Linked DNA regions of Peribacillus sp. FSL E2-0218. The protein of the gene in region 1 interacts with the protein of each later gene in a pairwise test. Links are inferred from orthologs where the notes say so. Each region holds a gene or a part of one and is shown in the gene's direction. Other genes may lie near its edges.

Region 1 (8,557 bases):
AACATGCATTGTCATGATTTTCATTTCCGGAGCAAAAATCAGCCACTTTGTTGGCTTGGGGCTGATCGGCGTAGCCGGCTTCATCGGTTTGATTTTGTCAGCGCCCTACAGGATAAAAAGGATCACATCTTTCTTGGATCCGTGGGAAGATCCTTTGGGAAGCGGCTTTCAAATGATTCAATCCTTTTATGCGATCGGTCCGGGTGGATTGTTCGGTCTTGGCCTCGGGCAAAGCCGGCAGAAATTTTTCTATTTACCAGAGCCGCAGACCGATTTCATTTTTGCGATCCTTTCCGAGGAGCTGGGATTCATCGGCGGCTCTCTCGTCATTCTGTTATTTGCGCTTATGCTTTGGAGAGGGATTAGGATAGCGCTTGGGGCACCTGATTTATACGGCAGCCTTGTAGCGGTGGGGATCATTGCCATGGTCGCCATCCAGGTGATGATCAATATCGGGGTCGTGACGGGCTTGATGCCAGTTACCGGCATCACCCTGCCCCTGTTAAGCTACGGTGGTTCATCGCTTACACTCATGTTGATGGCGATTGGGGTACTATTGAACATTAGCCGCTACTCAAGGTTTTAAGAGAATTTCACAAAAAAGGGAGGCCCTGTCACACGCGGGGCTTCCCTTTTTAGGTTGAAAGCCTTTGCAGGAAATGAAGGGTGAAGGAACCTTGGCTTAAATTAGAAATAAATGAAATGCCAATAAAATATTACCATGTATGAATGTTTGCGAATCCACAATAAATATTGGCAATACAGCTTTGTTTAGACTATAGTATAAGAGGGTCAGGCCGCATAGGCGCTTGCTTCTGTTCATTTTATATGCTTTTACATGCAAGATGTCATCATTCTCGGAAAAAACAGTGACCTCATGAAAGAGGAAATGAAAATCATGATTTGGAATTATGGGAACAACAAGGAGGTTTATCATGGATAAAGTGATAAAGCAATTAACTGAAATGAAAATCGGCAAGGTTCTTGAACAAGAACCGCTTGCGAATCATACAACTATGAAAATAGGAGGGCCCGCTGATTTATTCATCGTGCCATCTTCCGTTGAAAATATAGAAAAAACGATGCAGATCATCAAAGAGCATGCCATACCGTGGCGGGCTATTGGCAGGGGCTCCAACCTTCTTGTAAGTGATGGGGGAATTGAGGGTGCCGTGCTTAAATTGGGCAGAGGCCTTGATCATATCGAGATGAATGGAACGGAAATCAAAGCTGGAGCTGGTGTTTCACTTGTCAGCTTGTCTGTTCAGATCAGTAAAAAAGGCTATGCAGGATTGGAATTTGCCAGTGGGATACCAGGTTCCGTCGGCGGAGCTGTCTATATGAATGCCGGTGCACACGGTTCCGATATGAGTGAGATTCTCAAGGAAGCGCATGTTCTGTTTGAGGATGGTTCTTTAGCTTGGCTTTCGAAGGAGGAAATGGAGTTTTCTTATCGAACTTCCGTACTTCAAAAGAAAAGACCTGGTATCGTGTTGGAAGCCGTGTTCCAATTGACCGAGGGAGATAAAACCGAAATCGTTGCAAGAATGCAGGATAACAAAAATTACCGCAAGGATACGCAGCCGTATAACCTGCCATGTGCAGGCAGCATATTCCGGAATCCACTACCGCATCATGCCGGTAAATTAGTGGAAAATGCCGGTCTGAAGGGACACTCGATTGGCGGAGCGCAAATTTCCCCAATGCACGGTAACTTTATCGTCAACACGGGTAATGGGAGTGCAGCGGATGTTCAGGCCTTGATACAGCATGTGAAAGATACTGTATATGATAAATTTGAAGTTGAAATGGAAACAGAAGTCGAAATTATCGGCCGTAAATAATAGGATGCAATATATCCAAATTTTGTGTTATAATGTGTTACCTTTTAAAGTTTCATATAAACGGACTTAGAGTGTGTCGTGATTTCGTATTGTATAAAAACCATCCATTTTTTCAGGAAGAGGTGAAAGGGATGGAAAAGGGGAAAATCGTTTCCATTGAGGACCGCATCCCGAAATTAAAACAATTAAGAAAAAGCAAAGCAAACAAACGGCTGGTTCTGTTGCTTTCCCTTTTCTTCATTCTGGTTGCATGCGTACTATACTTCTTATCCCCGCTAAGCTATGTGAAAACCGTTCAGGTGGAAGGGAATCGATATACCACTTCCAAGCAAATCATTGAATTGAGCAAGGTGAAGAAAGATCGAAGCATTTGGAAGGTCGATACAGGGAAAGCGGCAGCCAATATTAAAAAAAACCAGGAAATAAAAAGTGCCAAGGTAACACCTGTATTTCCTAATTCGATTAAAATTACGGTATCCGAGCATAACAAGATGGCATACCTGTCCAATAATGGGAAGTATGCCCCCATTTTGGAGAACGGGACCGTCCTGGAGGAGTTAGCGACAGGGGAAATTCCAGTATATGCCCCGGTTTTAATTGGTTTCAAAGAGGGTAAAGCATTAAAGTTGCTCTTAGAAGAGCTGGATAAGCTTCCTGTCGAAATTCAAAATGCCATTTCGGAAATCCATTATGCTCCAACCAAAACCGACGCCTACCATATCGTCATGTTCATGAACGATGGGTTCGAAGTGAACGCGACAAGCCGGACGTTATTCGAGAAAATGATCCACTACCCATCAATCGTCAGTCAGTTGGATCCAAAGGTAAAGGGAGTCATCGATCTGGAAGTGGGTTCTTATTTTAAAGCGTATAAAAATGCGGAACAAAAGGAAGACACGAATGAGCAAAATTGATGGCAAACGGGTGGTGCTATCCCTCGTTTGCCTGGTGCTCGGATTTATGATTGCCTTCTCTTACAATCTGGCTAAGGATAATCGGGGAGTAAGTGAGGACAAGGCATGGAATCAAGAATATGAGCTTAGGCAGCAACTGATTGAACAAGAGACCAAGAACCGGGAATTTCAGAAGGAACTGCTTCAAAAGCAGGAAACCGTATCCAGGATAGAAAAAGATCTGGCCCAGGAAAAGCAGCAGTTTTTCAATTTGGCCAAAGATACGGAGAAATACCGGATGTTTCTCGGGAAAGTGAAGGTGACAGGTTCAGGCCTTCAGGTAACCCTTGACGATGGTGCGAATGTGGATCCGGCAGCCAATGTCAATAACTACTTGGTTCATGAACAGCATGTCTTCAAGGTTGTAAATGAATTATACATATCAGGTGCAGAGGCTGTTGCGATCAACGGTCAGAGATTGAACCATGATTCCTATATAATCTGTAATGGACCAGTCATCACAGTCGATGGACACCAGCATCCGGCTCCATTCATCATTACTGCAATCGGGGATCCGGATGTCCTGGGGGCTTCCCTCGACCTTCCTGGAGGCATAAAGGAACAGCTGGTTGACGAAAATATCATCTTTACTATGGAAAAGAAAAAGAATATCATGTTTGACCCCATTATTGGAGGGTGATCAGTTTCCTGGATTCGATGAAAGATTGGTGAGAGACTGGAAATGAAAAAAAAGCTTTCTTTTAGTTTGCTTACTTTGATTGCGGGCTTCATGCTCGCCATCCAATTCAATTTGGTGAATCAACCTGTCGTTTCCGATACAAGGGATATGTGGGAGCTGAAAAATGATTTATTGAAAGAACAGCAAGCACAAGTGGAATTGATAGATGGCATCAGTAAGCTCGAAGGGAAAGTAGCATCCTATGAAACCGAGAGAAATGAAAGCAAGGAAGAATTGCTGCGAAAGACCCTGACTGAATTAAAGACTGAAGCTGGTTTGACCGAAATAAAGGGTAAAGGTGTAATCGTGTCCATTCAACCGATTAAGGAAGGGATTTTACTTGGCAAGCGGATCGAGTATATTTCCCCGGTATTGTTAATCAGGCTCCTTAATGAAATGCATAGGTATGGGGCGGACGACATTTCCATAGCTGGTCAAAGGTACATAACGACATCGGTCATTCGTGATATAAATGGACAGCCGAAAATGGACGGATATCCGTTAACCGATTACCCGGTCGAACTGCTGGTAATGACGGATGATCCAAAGAAATTAAAGCAGCGTATTGAAGGCTCGGAACTAATGGATGATTTTTTCATCGATAACTTCGAATTGCAAATAAAGGTGCCTTCTCGTGAATTGACATTGCCTGCCTACCAAAATGATGTAAAAGTGGAACACATGATGCCCATCATGGATGGGGGGGATTCGTAATGTGGCTTCCAGTTTTTGGTCTCCTGATTGGGGTCACCCTCGGCTTTTTGGTCGATTTGGATATTCCCCATGAATATTCAAATTACCTTTCCATTGCCGTGCTCGCGGCTTTTGATACCTTATTTGGAGGCATCAGGGCCCATTTGCAAGGTCTTTATGATGAAGTCGTATTCGTAACCGGATTCTTCTTTAATATAATTCTTGCCGCAGGTTTGGCTTTTCTAGGTGTACATCTTGGTGTAGACTTATATTTAGCCGCTATCTTCGTATTCGGCGTAAGACTGTTTCAGAATATCGCCATGATCAGAAGAATACTGATTGAAAAATGGTCCGATTCCCGTAAAAAGCAGAAAAAAAATCTATAATTTTAAAGGGAATCACATCTTAAATGACGAATAGTTTATGCAGTATCCAGTTTAGCAGATTTCTCCATTATGACGAGAAGCGAACAATGTGCAGCTTAAAGTGAGAAATCTACGAAATGTACCGCTTATTATGACATTCACGAGTTGGTGAAATCAGTTCAGTTATTCTATAATGAATAGGTCTTTCGATATAAAAATGTTATTCTACTAAAACATGTATAAAACTGAAGGAGGTGCCATGGAGAATGAACAGCAATGAAATATACGTAAGTCTTGACATCGGTACATCCAGTGTAAAAGTTATCATTGGGGAAATGGTCAATGACACATTAAATATAATCGGTGTAGGAAATGTTAAATCAGAAGGGCTCAAAAAGGGCTCGATCGTCGGTATTGATGAAACCGTCCAATCCATCCAAAAGGCTGTCGAGCAAGCAGAACGTATGATAGGGATGGAGATAAAAAACGTAATCGTCGGCATAAGTGCAAATCACGTGACGCTGCAGCCTTGTCATGGGGTAGTAGCGGTATCCAGTGATAATAAAGAAATTACGGAGCATGACGTTTTCCGTGTTAGGGAAGCAGCGGAGTTAATTACGATCCCATCCGACAGGGAGATTATCGACGTGGTGCCCATCCATTACAAAGTTGATGAACTTGATGAGATCAGCGATCCAAGAGGCATGATCGGCGTTCGCTTGGAAATGAGAGGGATCTTAATCACAGGTCTTCGGACAATCTTACATAATACGCTGCGGTGTGTGGAAAGGGCTGGGTTAGAAATAACCGATATCGCCCTGCAGCCATTGGCGGCAGGTTCCCTTGTTTTATCCAAGGATGAAAGAGAACTTGGGGTGGCGCTTGTCGATATTGGCGGGGGTTCCACTACGCTGGCAATATTCGAACAAGGCTATTTACAATATACGTCTGTGATACCTATAGGCGGGGAAACACTTACGAAGGATCTTTCCATCGTTCTTAGGACAACGATGGAGGAGGCTGAGAAAATAAAAGTAAAGCATGGCCATGCCTTTTATGATGACGCGTCCGAAGATGAAGTATTCCAAATACCGATCATCGGCAGCGACCAGCAGCAGCCCTGCAATCAATTAATGCTTTCGGATATCATTGAAGCGAGATTGACCGAAATTTTCGAGTTGATTCAAGATGATTTGAGGAGACTTGGCTTTCAGGATATTCCAGGCGGTTTCGTATTGACCGGTGGCGTTGTCAAAATGCCGGGAGTCCTGGAGCTCGCTCAATATGTGTTCCAAAACCGTGTAAGGACGGCCGAACCGAATTACATCGGTGTCAGGGAACCCCAATATACGACTGCAGTCGGCTTGATTAAACATGCATGCAAGAAAGAGAGAATGCAAAAAAACACCGCTAATAAAACGCCTGTAGCAGCCGGTCAAACGCAAGAAGAGAATGACCAGCGCAGCCAAAAGGTTTCTCAGAAAAACAAAGAGAACGTAGCGGCTAAAAAACAAGGTGAAAAAGGTGAATCTAAATTCAAAAAAATCCTAGGTTACTTTTTTGAATAACAATCATTAAGAATCGGGAATTTCGTCAAAATAGGAGGATTGTCATGTTGGAGTTTGATTCTAATTTAGAACAATTAGCAACGATAAAAGTAATAGGTGTTGGCGGCGGCGGAAACAATGCGGTAAACAGAATGATCGAGCATGGCGTGCAAGGTGTTGAATTCATTTCTGTCAATACTGACGCCCAGGCTCTTAATCTATCAAAAGCTGAAATCAAAATGCAAATCGGCGGAAAGCTTACACGCGGATTGGGTGCTGGAGCCAATCCTGAAGTGGGGAAAAAGGCTGCTGAAGAAAGCAAAGAACAGATCGAAGAAGCGCTTAAGGGTGCCGATATGGTTTTCGTAACCGCTGGAATGGGTGGCGGAACCGGAACGGGAGCTGCTCCTGTCATCGCGGGCATTGCTAAAGATTTAGGCGCGCTTACCGTTGGTGTAGTCACACGTCCATTTACCTTTGAAGGCAGAAAACGGGCAACACAAGCACAAGGCGGCATTTCATCCATGAAGGAATCGGTCGATACACTGATCGTCATACCAAACGACCGTCTCCTTGAAATCGTCGATAAAAGCACTCCGATGCTTGAAGCTTTCCGTGAGGCCGACAATGTACTTCGTCAAGGTGTACAAGGGATTTCAGATTTAATTGCGGTTCCCGGTCTTATTAACCTGGACTTTGCCGATGTTAAGACCATCATGTCCAACAAAGGTTCGGCGCTTATGGGCATCGGGATTTCCTCAGGGGAAAACCGTGCGGCAGAAGCGGCGAAGAAAGCCATTTCCAGCCCGCTACTCGAAACATCGATTGATGGTGCCCAAGGCGTACTGATGAACATCACCGGCGGAACGAACTTAAGCCTCTTCGAAGTTCAGGAAGCAGCCGATATCGTCGCTACTGCATCCGATCAGGACGTAAACATGATTTTTGGTTCAGTCATCAACGAGAACCTTAAAGATGAAATCGTCGTGACGGTAATTGCAACAGGGTTTAACGAAGTGGAAGCTTCCATACGCCCTTCTGGACGTCCAACACTTGGACAGCAGCAGCAATCAAGGCCGCAGACACAGCAAGCGCCACAGACTAATGTGAAGCGTGAAGTGAAGCGGGAAGAAGTCAATGAGCAGCCTTCGCGCAATGCGAACCAAGGCGAAGAGGCTCTGGATATTCCAACTTTTCTCCGTAACCGCAATAGACGCCGTTAATATCACCGGCTAAAAAACCGTTCCCGCTGGGAACGGTTTTTTTTATGGCCCCGTTTTCAACTTCTTGCGGCTATCGCAAATATCTTCCAGGTTGAAACCTGGATAGGTTCTTGGATGATGTTTTAAATGATTTCTGCAAGGGAGCCGTTTCCGGGCTGGGACCTTCATTAATATAAAGGAAAAAGGGAGGGATCTCTGAAAATCTTAAACTTTTAAAACATAAATCGACAGAAGTAAAAGGGGGCAGGATAGTCTCTCGGAAAGTATTGGAAAATTTCAAGAGCTGTTTTTCTACAAAAAGGGTAAAAATGACTGAAAAACTCTTAAGTTTTCGGTACAAAAAGTGACACACTTTCCAAGGCCAGGTACGCTATACTTTTTGCTAGTGGAAGGTTAGTTCCTAAAGGGAGGGGAGGGTGTTTGACCTTATATTTAGATGTGATCTGGTTGTTGAATTGGTTATTTGACTGCCTCCTTTTATATGGGACCGCAATCATTCTCAAACGAAGGGTCGCTCTTTGGCGGGTATGCATCGGCGGGTTGATCGGTTCCTTCATTATCGTATTGGCATTCACTCCTTTTTATGCAATGGCGGACCGAGTGTACATGAAGATTTTTGTATCCCTGGTCATGGTGCTGGCCACCTTTGGATTTAATAGGTTAAAGCTTTTCATGAAATCGGTGGCCACTTTATACTTTGTGACGTTTTTATCTGGGGGAATCCTCCTGGGCCTTCATTATTTATTCGAATTTCAAATCGTAGCCAAAGACCCCGGTCAATATGCAGGAATCAATCGTTTTGGCGATCCTGTCAGCTGGATATTCGTAATGATCGGATTCCCGCTTGCTTGGCAATTTTCCAAGCGTACACTTGAAGGGATGGAAATGACAAAGCTTACACATGAACAAATGGTTATGATTTCGGTTAAGATATCTGACTTCGAAGGGACATTCCACGGACTGGTGGATACAGGGAATCAATTATATGATCCGATTTCACGCTCCCCTGTGATGATCATTTCTCTATCGGGAGGGGAATCGGGCATTCCTGACGATATGCTAGAGCTCTTTAAAAACCCTGATAATCTGATCAAGCAGGAAGAACAACCTGATTATTCATGGACTGGACGAATGCGGGTCATCCCTTATAAGGTGGTGGGGCATGAACATCAGCTTTTGACCGCTATCAAGCCGGATTCCATCAAAATCGTTCAAGGGGAAAAAGAATATCACGTTAAGCAAGGGCTCGTTTC
Region 2 (5,068 bases), 2.1 Mb from region 1 along the record:
CAGCGAACTTCTCGAGTCCCTGCTGATCGATTTCGTCAAATCTGTTCGTGATCGGGCTGTCGATATCGAGCACACCGATCAAATTGCCTTCCTGCATGAGAGGTATGACAATTTCAGATCGCGATGCTGCATCACAGGCAATATGTCCAGGGAATTGATGGACGTCCTCGATGCGCAAGGTTTTTGCAGTGGCCGCGGATGTCCCGCATACGCCCCTGCCCATTGGGATGCGGACACATGCCGGAAGCCCTTGGAATGGTCCTAAGATCAATTGGTCTTCTTCGTATAGATAGAAGCCGACCCAATTGACTTCATCTAGAAACTGATTCAGTAAAGCCGCCGCATTGCTTAAATTGGCAATCCGGTTCGTTTCATCTTCAACTAAGGCGGAAAGTTGTTTTTGGACCAGTTCATAGTTTTTTTCTTTTTTTCCTTGATACATTTCGACATTAAACAAAAGCGTTCACCTGTCTTCCGCATATTTTTACAGCACATTCTAGCCATGTTGCTTGATTGTTGGGAAATTGTCGAGAACTAACTAAAGGATTCAGCCTCATTCGTGCAGAAATTAGTCCACAAGACTTGTCTCAAAGAAAGCGAGGGATTGCCTGAATGAATCGCCAAACGCCAACGAAACAAGCCATTGTCGAAGCTGCCCTGCATTTATTTCATTTGAAAGGTTACCATGCGACTTCAATCCGGGATATTGCCAATAAAGCGAAAGTGAACGCTGCAAATATTGCCTACTATTTCAAAAATAAGCAGGGGCTGCTGGAATTCTGTTTCACTTCCTATTTAGAAGACTATATCCTGGTCCTTGAGACGAACATGACCCTTCTCGACCTTAAAGGACCGCAGCAGTGCTTGCTGAATCTCGTGAAGGGCATACTCGCCTTCCAGAGGGAAAACTTCCTGGCTGCACGGTTCATCTATGGGGAATCCTCACTCGATTCCAATTTAAACCGGGAAATTCATTCGACTTATTTTACAAAAGAAAAGTCTTATTTTCAATATATTTTGGAACAGGGAATCAAGAACCGGAGCTTCCACTCGGTCTCGATCCCGATGTATTTGCTGCAGCTGAAGGGCCTGCTTACGGCCCCTGTCCTGCATACCCATTATGCGATGGATGTGCTTCATGTGTTTCCGCAGGAAGCCTATTACACGAATATTTATGCGAATGAAGTGGGACGGTTCCTTCAGGATACCCTTTTCATTGCAAAGGACCTCGAGCCACAGTTGGCGGGGCGGGCCTGAAGTTACCCATTGAACTCGGGAATCAATGCCTGGTAGCCCTGCCCCAAATCTTGGGCCTGATGGGCATCGGAACCATAAACGAGCGGAATGCCGAGAGCCATGGCGCGTCTGGCAAACCGTTCCGGCGGATACGGTTCGCCGCATAGCGGTTTAACAAGCCCGGCGCCATTATAATCCAATTGGTAGTTTTCTTTCTTGATCAAATCCAGCACCCTGTATACATGCTCGTCAAAATTCAATGCGGATGGATAGCGCTGCTGGAATTTATGGACCAGGGTGATATGTCCGATCCGTTTCGGCTTATATATGCCTAAATCAGCTTCGATCGATTTTTCTAATGTATCATAGTATTTGGCATATAGCGCTTCGACGGATCCTAGTGTTTTAGCGATCTGACCAAACTCATCTGCACTGAAATCGATGCAGTGCCAATTCTCGTGATTCTTGATGAAGTGGACGGAAAGTATGCTATCGTCCAGGAACTCCCCGGTTTCATCGAGGAATTCCTTTGTTGCTTTCTCATGGCCTTCGATAAAGTCGACTTCCAGTCCGATTTTGATCAAGATTTTGTCTTTATGGCGTTCCTTCAACACGCGGAGCTCCTGAAGGTAATCGAGGAGCAGGGCGGCGTCCATGCCACTGTCTTTTTCAGGTGTCGGGTCATGGAAATCCCTAGGTAAGGGTGCGTGCTCCGTAAATGTGATTTCCTTTAATCCCAGCTCGATTCCCCGCGTAATATATTCATTGAAAGTATCCGTAGAGCCGTGAGGGCAAAACGGAGTATGCACGTGACTATCAGCTTTCAAGGCCATTCCCTCCCAAAAAACAGGTATTTGTAGCAATTTTCTACAAAAAAATCATTTTTCTCATCAAAAATTATTGCTAACATGGTATCATAAAAGCATTAAATTTAACATTTTAAAAATTGATATATAATAGAGCAAGACTGTAAGGACTAGAACAGGGGGCCTAGCATGGAGTACATACTTGGGGTAATTGTATTAATTTTGATTTTCATCATTTGGGGTTATTTTTTCAAAAAGAGATATTTTAAAGAAATCGATCGACTGGAAACCTGGAAAATAAGCATCATGCACCGCCCCGTGCTGGAAGAGCTTTCTAAAGTCAAACAATTGAACATGACTGGTGAAACGGAGGAGATGTTCGAAAACTGGCGTATCGAATGGGACGCGATCATTACGGACCATATGCCGAAAGTCGAAGAGCTTTTATTCGATGCAGAGGAGTTTGTCGATAAGTACCGGTTCAGCCGTTCGAAAGAGGTACAGCACAAAATTACCGTCATGCTGAATGAAATTGAAGAAATGATCAAAAAGATCTTATATGAATTGAATGAACTCGTAGGCAGTGAAGAGAAGAATCGCTTGGAAATCGAGGATATTAAAGAATCCTACCGCCAACTGAAGAAATCATTGCTAGCACATAGACACAATTATGGGAAAGCGGCGGATAAGCTGGAAGGCTCCCTTGATGAAGTATTGCAGGTCCTGCAAAAGTATGAAGAAGAAACGGAAAACGGGAACTACTTGAATGCGAGGGAACTTGTTCTTTCGATAAAGGATAAACTTTCGATCCTGGCCGTCAAAATGGAGATGCTTCCAAAGTTATTGGTTGACAGCCAATCCGAGCTGCACGCCCAAATCAATGAATTAAAGGATGGGTATGAGGAGATGTCGGGACAGGGTTACCTGTTGAGCCATATCCATTTTCAGCAGGAAATATCAAGGCTTGAGGAGGAACTGGCGCTTTATAAAACGCAATTGGAAAATGCCGAAACGGAAACGGTCGAAAAAGGCATCAAAGATATGCATGAAAGCATCGATGTACTGTATGACCTTCTGGAAAAAGAGGTGCTCTCCAAACAGTATATCCTGAAAAATGATGAAGTCCTCAGGAAAACGATAAGTGACCTTGAATATGAAAATGATAAACTTAAAGTCGAAACGATACATGTCCAGCACACCTATCATCTGACTGAAAATGAGCTCGATGCACAGCGGAAAATGGAAAAGCAGATTGCCCAAATTTCGAAACGCCATCAATTGCTTGTTTTGAAGATGGAGGATAATGTGATGGCAAGCTCTTTAATCAGTGAAGAGATGCAGGGGCTTTTAGCACAGCTGAAAGAACTACAGGAGAACCAGAAAGACTTTACCGTTAAATTACAGGCGTTGCGGAAAGATGAAATGGACGCGAGGGATTCATTGGCTGAACTGAAGCGCAAACTGGTCGATACGGGCCGTTTAATTTCCAAAAGCAATATCCCTGGGCTGCCTGAAGAATATAAAGCGGTGCTCCAGGATGCCAAGGAAAGCATCGAGGACGTTCAAAATAAACTGGAAGAAAAGCCTCTTGATATGGCCGCTGTGTATATTTATTTAGAAAAAGCGGTTCAACAGGTGCATAAGGTCTACGAAAAGGCACATGAATTGATCGAGCATATGTATTTGGCCGAAAAGGTAATTCAATTCGGAAACCGTTATCGTAGCAGTCATGATACGGTTGCCGACAGCCTTAGGGAAGCAGAGGCGAAATTCCGCAGCTATGAATATCAAGCTGCATTGGAAACGGCAGCCACGGCGATTGAAAAGGTCGACCCCGGCAGCTTACGGAAAATTGGGGCGAATATCGAAGAAGTCCTATCTTAAAACCCGCCATGGCGGGTTTTTTTATTTGGGACACGATTGGCTATGGCTATGGCAGATTATCCACTTATTGCGTGTTCTTTCAAACCAGGACCATTGATTTACATTCTCTTTCAAATTCAATTATGTTAATATTAGTAGTTGCAACAGCAACGAATAAAATTATATGTAAAAGAATGACCATCATAGATACAAAACATGGAAGGTGAACCCATGATTTATTTTGACAATAGTGCAACAACCAAACCATATCCGGAAGTGATCGAATCATTCATGAAGATATCTTCTGATTATTTCGGCAATCCATCCTCGCTGCACGGGCTTGGGGTCCAAGCCGAAAAACTTCTGGCGGCAGCACGAAAGCAGGTTGCTGATTTATTGAAGGTAAAAGGCTCGGAAATATATTTCACTTCCGGGGGGACCGAAGGGAATAATCTCGCCATTAAAGGTGCAGCCCAATCTCAGATGAAACGGGGCAAACACATCATCACGACGGCGATTGAGCATCCATCTGTCGAAGATGCGTGTCAATCATTGACGAAATTGGGCTTTGAAATCACGATTCTACCTGTTAACGAATACGGGCAGATTGAAATGACTGACCTTAAAGGTGCATTGAGGGACGATACCATATTGGTTTCCGTCATGCATGTCAATAATGAGGTGGGCTCGATACAGCCGATTGCTGAAATAGGGAATTGGCTTAGGCAGTACCCTCAGGTGCTTTTTCATGTCGATAATGTACAGGGAGCAGGCAAGGTTCCTTTATCATTACGCGAAGCCCATGTTGATTTATGCACCTTTTCCGGTCACAAAATCCACGGCTTGAAGGGGACCGGCTTCCTTTACGTTCGTGACGGCGTTCGGATAGACCCGCTGTTTCACGGGGGCAACCAAGAAACGCAAATCAGGAGCGGCACCGAAAATGTCGCGGGGATTGTCGCCCTTTCCAAAGCTTTTCGTATTAGTATGAACAATCAATTGCTGTATCATGATAAGCTTGAAAAAATTAAAAACTACTTATACAAAGGGTTATCGGACATGGAAGGGGTGCTGGTCAACAGCCCTTCGGAGGGCGCGCCCCATATATTGAATTTTTCCGTACCGCTGCTTAAATCAGAGGTATTGCTGCACGCTCTCGAATC
Region 3 (5,098 bases), 2.0 Mb from region 1 along the record:
AGATGTAAAAATTGGTCCTTCACCGCTTTGGATGCAAACACGACTAATGTCGGCAGGTATCCGGCCGCATAATAATGTCGTCGATATCACGAATTACATCTTACTTGAATACGGCCAGCCGCTGCATGCCTTTGATTATGACCGTTTCGGTTCAAAAGAAATCGTCATCCGCAGGGCGAAGGATGCTGAAAAAATCGTAACGCTTGATGAAGCAGAACGCACATTGACACCGAATCATTTAGTGATCACAAACGGCAGCGAGCCTGTTGCGATAGCTGGTGTGATGGGCGGAGCCGATTCTGAGGTGAAAAACGATACGACGAACATCATCCTTGAAAGTGCCTATTTCGCAGGTACGGTCGTTCGTAAAGCTTCAAAAGATCACGGCTTGCGCAGTGAAGCGAGTGCACGTTTTGAAAAAGGCGTCGATCCGGCCCGTGTACGTGAAGCTGGGGAACGTGCGGCACAATTGATTGCCCAATATGCTGGCGGAACAGTCCTGCAAGGAACGGCAGAAGTGGACGAATTGACAATGGAACCTGCAGTCATCAGCATCACCCTTGAAAAAATCAACAAGCTTCTTGGAACAGACATGACCGTAACCGAAGTGGAATCCATCTTCAACCGCCTGCAATTCGGCGTGGAACTTGACAATGAAACGTTCACGATCACTGTACCGACACGCCGTGGGGACATTACGATTGAAGCTGACTTGGTCGAAGAAGCGGCACGTTTATATGGATATGATAACATTCCGACTACACTGCCGATCGGCTGTGCTACCCCTGGCCATTTGACGGACTATCAAATGAAACGGCGGAAGGCACGCCGTACACTTGAAGGAGCAGGCCTTTATCAAGCGGTGACCTATTCACTGACAAGCGAGGAAAAAGCAGCGCAATTCGCATTGGAAGCAAGAGAATCGATTCGATTAGCCATGCCGATAAGCGAAGAAAGAAGCCAGCTGCGTTTAAGCATCGTGCCTCAATTGCTTGAAGTCGTAAAATATAACAATGCCCGCCAACTGGATTCTTTAGCTCTATATGAAATCGGATCAGTATTCTTTAAACGGGATGACCACGAGCTACCAGATGAAAAAGAACATATCGCCGGAGCCATCACAGGCCTATGGGAAGCACATCCATGGCAAGGCGAAAAGAAACCGGTCGACTTCTTTGTAGCCAAAGGCGTGATCGAAGCATTATTCGATACACTTGGGTTAACGGATCAAATCAGTTACCGCCAAGCACAAATCAATGACATGCATCCAGGGCGGACAGCGGAAGTCCTGTTGAATGGTGATGTGATCGGCTTTATCGGCCAAGTGCACCCAACTGTCCAAAAAGACTTGGATATAAAAGAAACATATATTTTCGAACTTTCCTTAAAGGCATTGGCAGAAGCCGAAGTGGCGCCAATTGCCTACGAAACCATTCCGCGCTACCCATCGACAACACGCGATATTGCGCTCGTTGTCGATCAAGCGACAAAAGCCGGAGACATTCAAAACATTATTGAAGAAGCCGGAGGCAAGCTACTCAAGGAAGTAACCATCTTCGACTTATACGAGGGTGAAAGAATGGAGCAAGGCAAGAAATCCATTGCCTACTCACTGAAATACTTCGATCCGGAACGTACACTAACCGACGAAGACATTACAAAAGCGCATGAAAAAGTACTAGAAGCCGTAAAAGAAAAAGCCGGCGCAGAACTAAGAGGATAAAACAAAAAGACAGCTCCCTGAAACGCGGGAAGCTGTCTTTTTATGAACTCCCGAGTAAAGCACCCAAACTGGCGGGTAAACTGCAAAAAAAGCGGCTGTTCCCGGAAGAACGGCCGCTTCGCCTTTATTTATGGTATTTTTGTTGGTATAACCGCTTTGCTTTTTCGGTATTGGCGAAGTGGGTTTTCGTGAATTCGTGCAAGGAGTCCATTCCTTTTTCATGGATCAATCGTGCGGCGGCTTCGTCCACGGCAAATCCGGCTCCTTTCGGGATTTTGAATCCGGCTTTTTCACTTAGCAAATCAAAGCGTTTGACGAAGGCGTATCGTGCCAGGATGGATGCGGCGGCTACGCCAAGGTGGATGCCTTCCGCTTTTGTGCATAAATAAGTGGCGTTTGCCTGAAACCGTTCTTGGCCCTTCAAATAATTAAAAAATACATCAGGTTGGGCGAATTGGTCGATAAGGACAGCTTCCGCTTGCTCCGGCTGAATTTTTTGCATCAGAAGCTTGATCGCTTGGTTATGGAGGAGGGCCTTCATTTTTCCTTGTGACATCCCTTGAGCCTGCAGCGTATTATATTTGGGGTTATCGCAAGTAAGCAGGCTGAATGGCACGACATTCTTGATCTGTTTGGCAATTTCGATGATCTGAGGATCTTTAAGATTTTTCGAATCCTGAACACCAAGCTCCCTCAATAGGGGAAGCTGCTCCTTTTTCGCATAAACGGCTACGACCGTAATCGGGCCGAAATAGTCTCCTGTCCCAACTTCATCGGAACCTATCACGGACATCGTTCCGATATGGGCAGGCGGTGAATACCGGTGGACATTGACCGAAGAGGTGGATGCCGTTTTTTTCTTTGGCGCGGCGGCTGTAGCGGCCTGCTGCCATTTACCGGCTTCCAGTTCGGCATTCTTACCTTGGAAAAGGACCTTTCCGGATTTATAGGCGGTCACCGTGCATAGCGGCGGCTTGGCGGAAAAGATGCTCCCTGGCGGCTGTTTGGTGGCTAAGGATGAAGAATAATGAACTTGCATCGCTTTTATTTGGGCGGGATTGATGAGTAAAACAACATGGGACATAATCGGTAAACTCCTAACTTCATATTATTATTTAGGCAAGCTGCTTCTTAGTTCGTTTTCATTTGACAAATTATTGCAGTTTTTATACAAGAAATGACGTGGTACTCTCTTTCATGACGAAAAACTTCATGATATGATAGAATTAGGATTGTTTAGATTGGGGGCATCATTTTGTCAGACGATAAACGAAATAAAACAACAGTTGATATATACGGACAACCATATACAATCGTCGGAACAGAAAGCGCAAGCCATATGCGCCTGGTCGCTTCGATGGTTGACGAAAAAATGAGAGAAATCAGTATGAAAAACCCATACTTGGATACAAGCAAGCTAGCGGTACTAACGGCCGTAAATACCATCCACGAATATATTAAGTTAAAAGATGAACTAGACCAGCTTCAACTGGAATTAAAGAGAGAGAAGGACTGAGTACATGCTTGATTTAGCAATTCTGGCCATTCTTTTAATCGGTTTATTAATCGGTTTAAAGCGTGGCTTCATTTTACAGACTGTTCATATGACAGGGTTCATAGTGGCCTTTATCGTCGCATATGTGTTTTATGGAGATCTTGCTCCCAATCTGAAATTGTGGATCCCGTTTCCGACGATGAGTGATTCCTCGGCGCTTACTATGTTTTTTGAAACAGTCGGGCTCGAAACGGCGTATTACAATGCGATTGCCTTTGCCATCATTTTCTTTGCGGCCAAGATCCTTTGGCAAATGCTTGGCTCGATGCTCAATTTCATTACCCACCTACCGATATTGAAACAGCTGAATCGCTGGGGTGGCGGGATATTGGGCTTTATCGAAATCTATCTTATCATGTTTATTATATTATATATAGCTGCCATGCTGCCAATGGATTCGATCCAGAAGCCATTAGCGGGATCTTTTCTGGCAGAATCGATCGTGAAACATACACCGTTCCTTTCCGAACAAGTGAAAGAACTTTGGTTCCAAAAACCAGATCAATCATAATGACAGTTACCGAGGGCCTGCCTCCCTTTCTCAAAGTCCTGGATTTTGAATGGGGGAGGCCCCTTTTCTGTAATAGCGTGATCTTGCCTTGAATCATGGCAAGGAGCGGCCTGCTTGTACTTTACCTTCAAGAAAGGTATCTTTAAGAAAGAAAACAACGGATACCCTATTAATTTTTCGGCGGTGAAATAAATGACGATCAACAAAAAAGATATCATTAAACTATTGGAAAAAATTGCAATATACATGGAATTGAAAGGTGAGAATCCCTTCAAGGTTTCGGCTTTCCGCAAGGCGGCAGGAGCGTTGGAAACGGATGACCGGAGTCTTGCGGCCATCGAGGACTTCACGGCTTTAAATGGAATCGGGAAAGGTACGGCATCGGTCATCGAGGAGTATATCAATGAGGGGAAATCGACCGTGCTTGAAGAGCTTCAGGAGCAGGTGCCAAAAGGATTGATACCTCTGCTTCAACTTCAAGGGTTGGGCGGGAAGAAAATTGCCAAACTTCATAAAGAGCTGCATGTCAATGATGTGAATGATCTAAAAACCGCCTGTGAAGAAGGCAGGGTTGCGGCCCTGGCCGGCTTCGGAAAAAAAACGGAGGAAAAGATCCTGACAGCGATTGCCGAAGCAGGTTCGAGGCCTGATCGGCTTCCGCTTGCCTTCATGAGGCCAATTGCAGCTGATATTGAAACGGCTCTAGGCAACATGGAGCCTATCATTCGGTCATCGAGGGCTGGCAGCATCCGCCGCATGAGGGAAACGATCAAGGACCTCGATTTCATCATATCGACAGATCATCCCGAAGAAGTGAAGAATCAGCTTCTTGCTATATCAGGGATCAAGCATGTGATAGCGGCAGGTGATACAAAAGTATCGGTCGTGCTTGATTATGAATATGATATTTCTGTCGATTTCAGGATCGTGAAGGATAAGGAATTCATCACGACGCTGCATCATTTTACAGGTTCGAAGGATCATAATGTGAGGATGCGCCAGCTTGCTAAAGAACGAGGCGAAAAAATCAGCGAATATGGTGTGGAAGTGGCGGAAACTGGAGAGATCTTGACGTTCGAAACAGAAGAACAATTTTATCATCACTTTGATTTGCCATACATCCCACCGGAATTGCGTGAAGACGGAACCGAAGTGGAGCAATATGATGCAAGTGAACCGCTCATTTCCTTAGAGGCCATACAAGGTGATCTCCATATGCATACCACTTGGAGTGATGGGGCTTATACGATAGAAGAAATGATTGAAGCGTGCCGTGCAAAAGGCTATCGATATATGGCCATAACCGATC

Evidence for each region. The genes of interacting proteins can lie anywhere in the genome.
Region 2: the proteins of ftsZ (region 1) and ezrA interact in binary tests that used the Bacillus subtilis proteins (3 or more experiments, as listed by UniProt). The link is inferred for Peribacillus sp. FSL E2-0218 from one-to-one orthologs.
Region 3: the proteins of ftsZ (region 1) and zapA interact in binary tests that used the Bacillus subtilis proteins (3 or more experiments, as listed by UniProt). The link is inferred for Peribacillus sp. FSL E2-0218 from one-to-one orthologs.

The regions. Positions count from the first base shown.
Region 1 is NZ_CP150304.1:1,618,978-1,627,534, forward strand. Bases 5,251-8,225 are described here. They hold ftsZ (cell division protein FtsZ), read left to right. Parts: upstream 5,251-6,146; coding sequence 6,147-7,304; downstream 7,305-8,225. Other genes in these bases: ftsA (cell division protein FtsA), read left to right, coding at 5,251-6,102; spoIIGA (sigma-E processing peptidase SpoIIGA), read left to right, coding at 7,725-8,225. In the rest of the region: spoVE (stage V sporulation protein E), read left to right, coding at 1-586; murB (UDP-N-acetylmuramate dehydrogenase), read left to right, coding at 936-1,844; MHI53_RS07820 (FtsQ-type POTRA domain-containing protein), read left to right, coding at 1,976-2,758; MHI53_RS07825 (DUF881 domain-containing protein), read left to right, coding at 2,745-3,437; MHI53_RS07830 (DUF881 domain-containing protein), read left to right, coding at 3,480-4,190; MHI53_RS07835 (small basic family protein), read left to right, coding at 4,190-4,555; more of ftsA, read left to right, coding at 4,801-5,250; more of spoIIGA, read left to right, coding at 8,226-8,557. UniProt on the Bacillus subtilis protein: Essential cell division protein that forms a contractile ring structure (Z ring) at the future cell division site. The regulation of the ring assembly controls the timing and the location of cell division.
Region 2 is NZ_CP150304.1:3,698,479-3,703,546, reverse strand. What follows is about bases 1,651-4,578. They hold ezrA (septation ring formation regulator EzrA), read left to right. Parts: upstream 1,651-2,231; coding sequence 2,232-3,926; downstream 3,927-4,578. Other genes in these bases: MHI53_RS17805 (cysteine desulfurase family protein), read left to right, coding at 4,137-4,578; hisJ (histidinol-phosphatase HisJ), read right to left, coding at 1,651-2,063. Outside these bases: MHI53_RS17825 (GAF domain-containing protein), read right to left, coding at 1-457; forespore capture DNA-binding protein RefZ, read left to right, coding at 613-1,257; more of hisJ, read right to left, coding at 1,260-1,650; more of MHI53_RS17805, read left to right, coding at 4,579-5,068. UniProt on the Bacillus subtilis protein: Negative regulator of FtsZ ring formation; modulates the frequency and position of FtsZ ring formation. Inhibits FtsZ ring formation at polar sites. Interacts either with FtsZ or with one of its binding partners to promote depolymerization.
Region 3 is NZ_CP150304.1:3,601,033-3,606,130, reverse strand. The notes cover bases 1,651-4,608. They hold zapA (cell division protein ZapA), read left to right. Parts: upstream 1,651-2,978; coding sequence 2,979-3,239; downstream 3,240-4,608. Other genes in these bases: polX (DNA polymerase/3'-5' exonuclease PolX), read left to right, coding at 3,982-4,608; MHI53_RS17335 (CvpA family protein), read left to right, coding at 3,244-3,789; rnhC (ribonuclease HIII), read right to left, coding at 1,848-2,807; pheT (phenylalanine--tRNA ligase subunit beta), read left to right, coding at 1,651-1,723. In the rest of the region: more of pheT, read left to right, coding at 1-1,650; more of polX, read left to right, coding at 4,609-5,098. UniProt on the Bacillus subtilis protein: Activator of cell division through the inhibition of FtsZ GTPase activity, therefore promoting FtsZ assembly into bundles of protofilaments necessary for the formation of the division Z ring.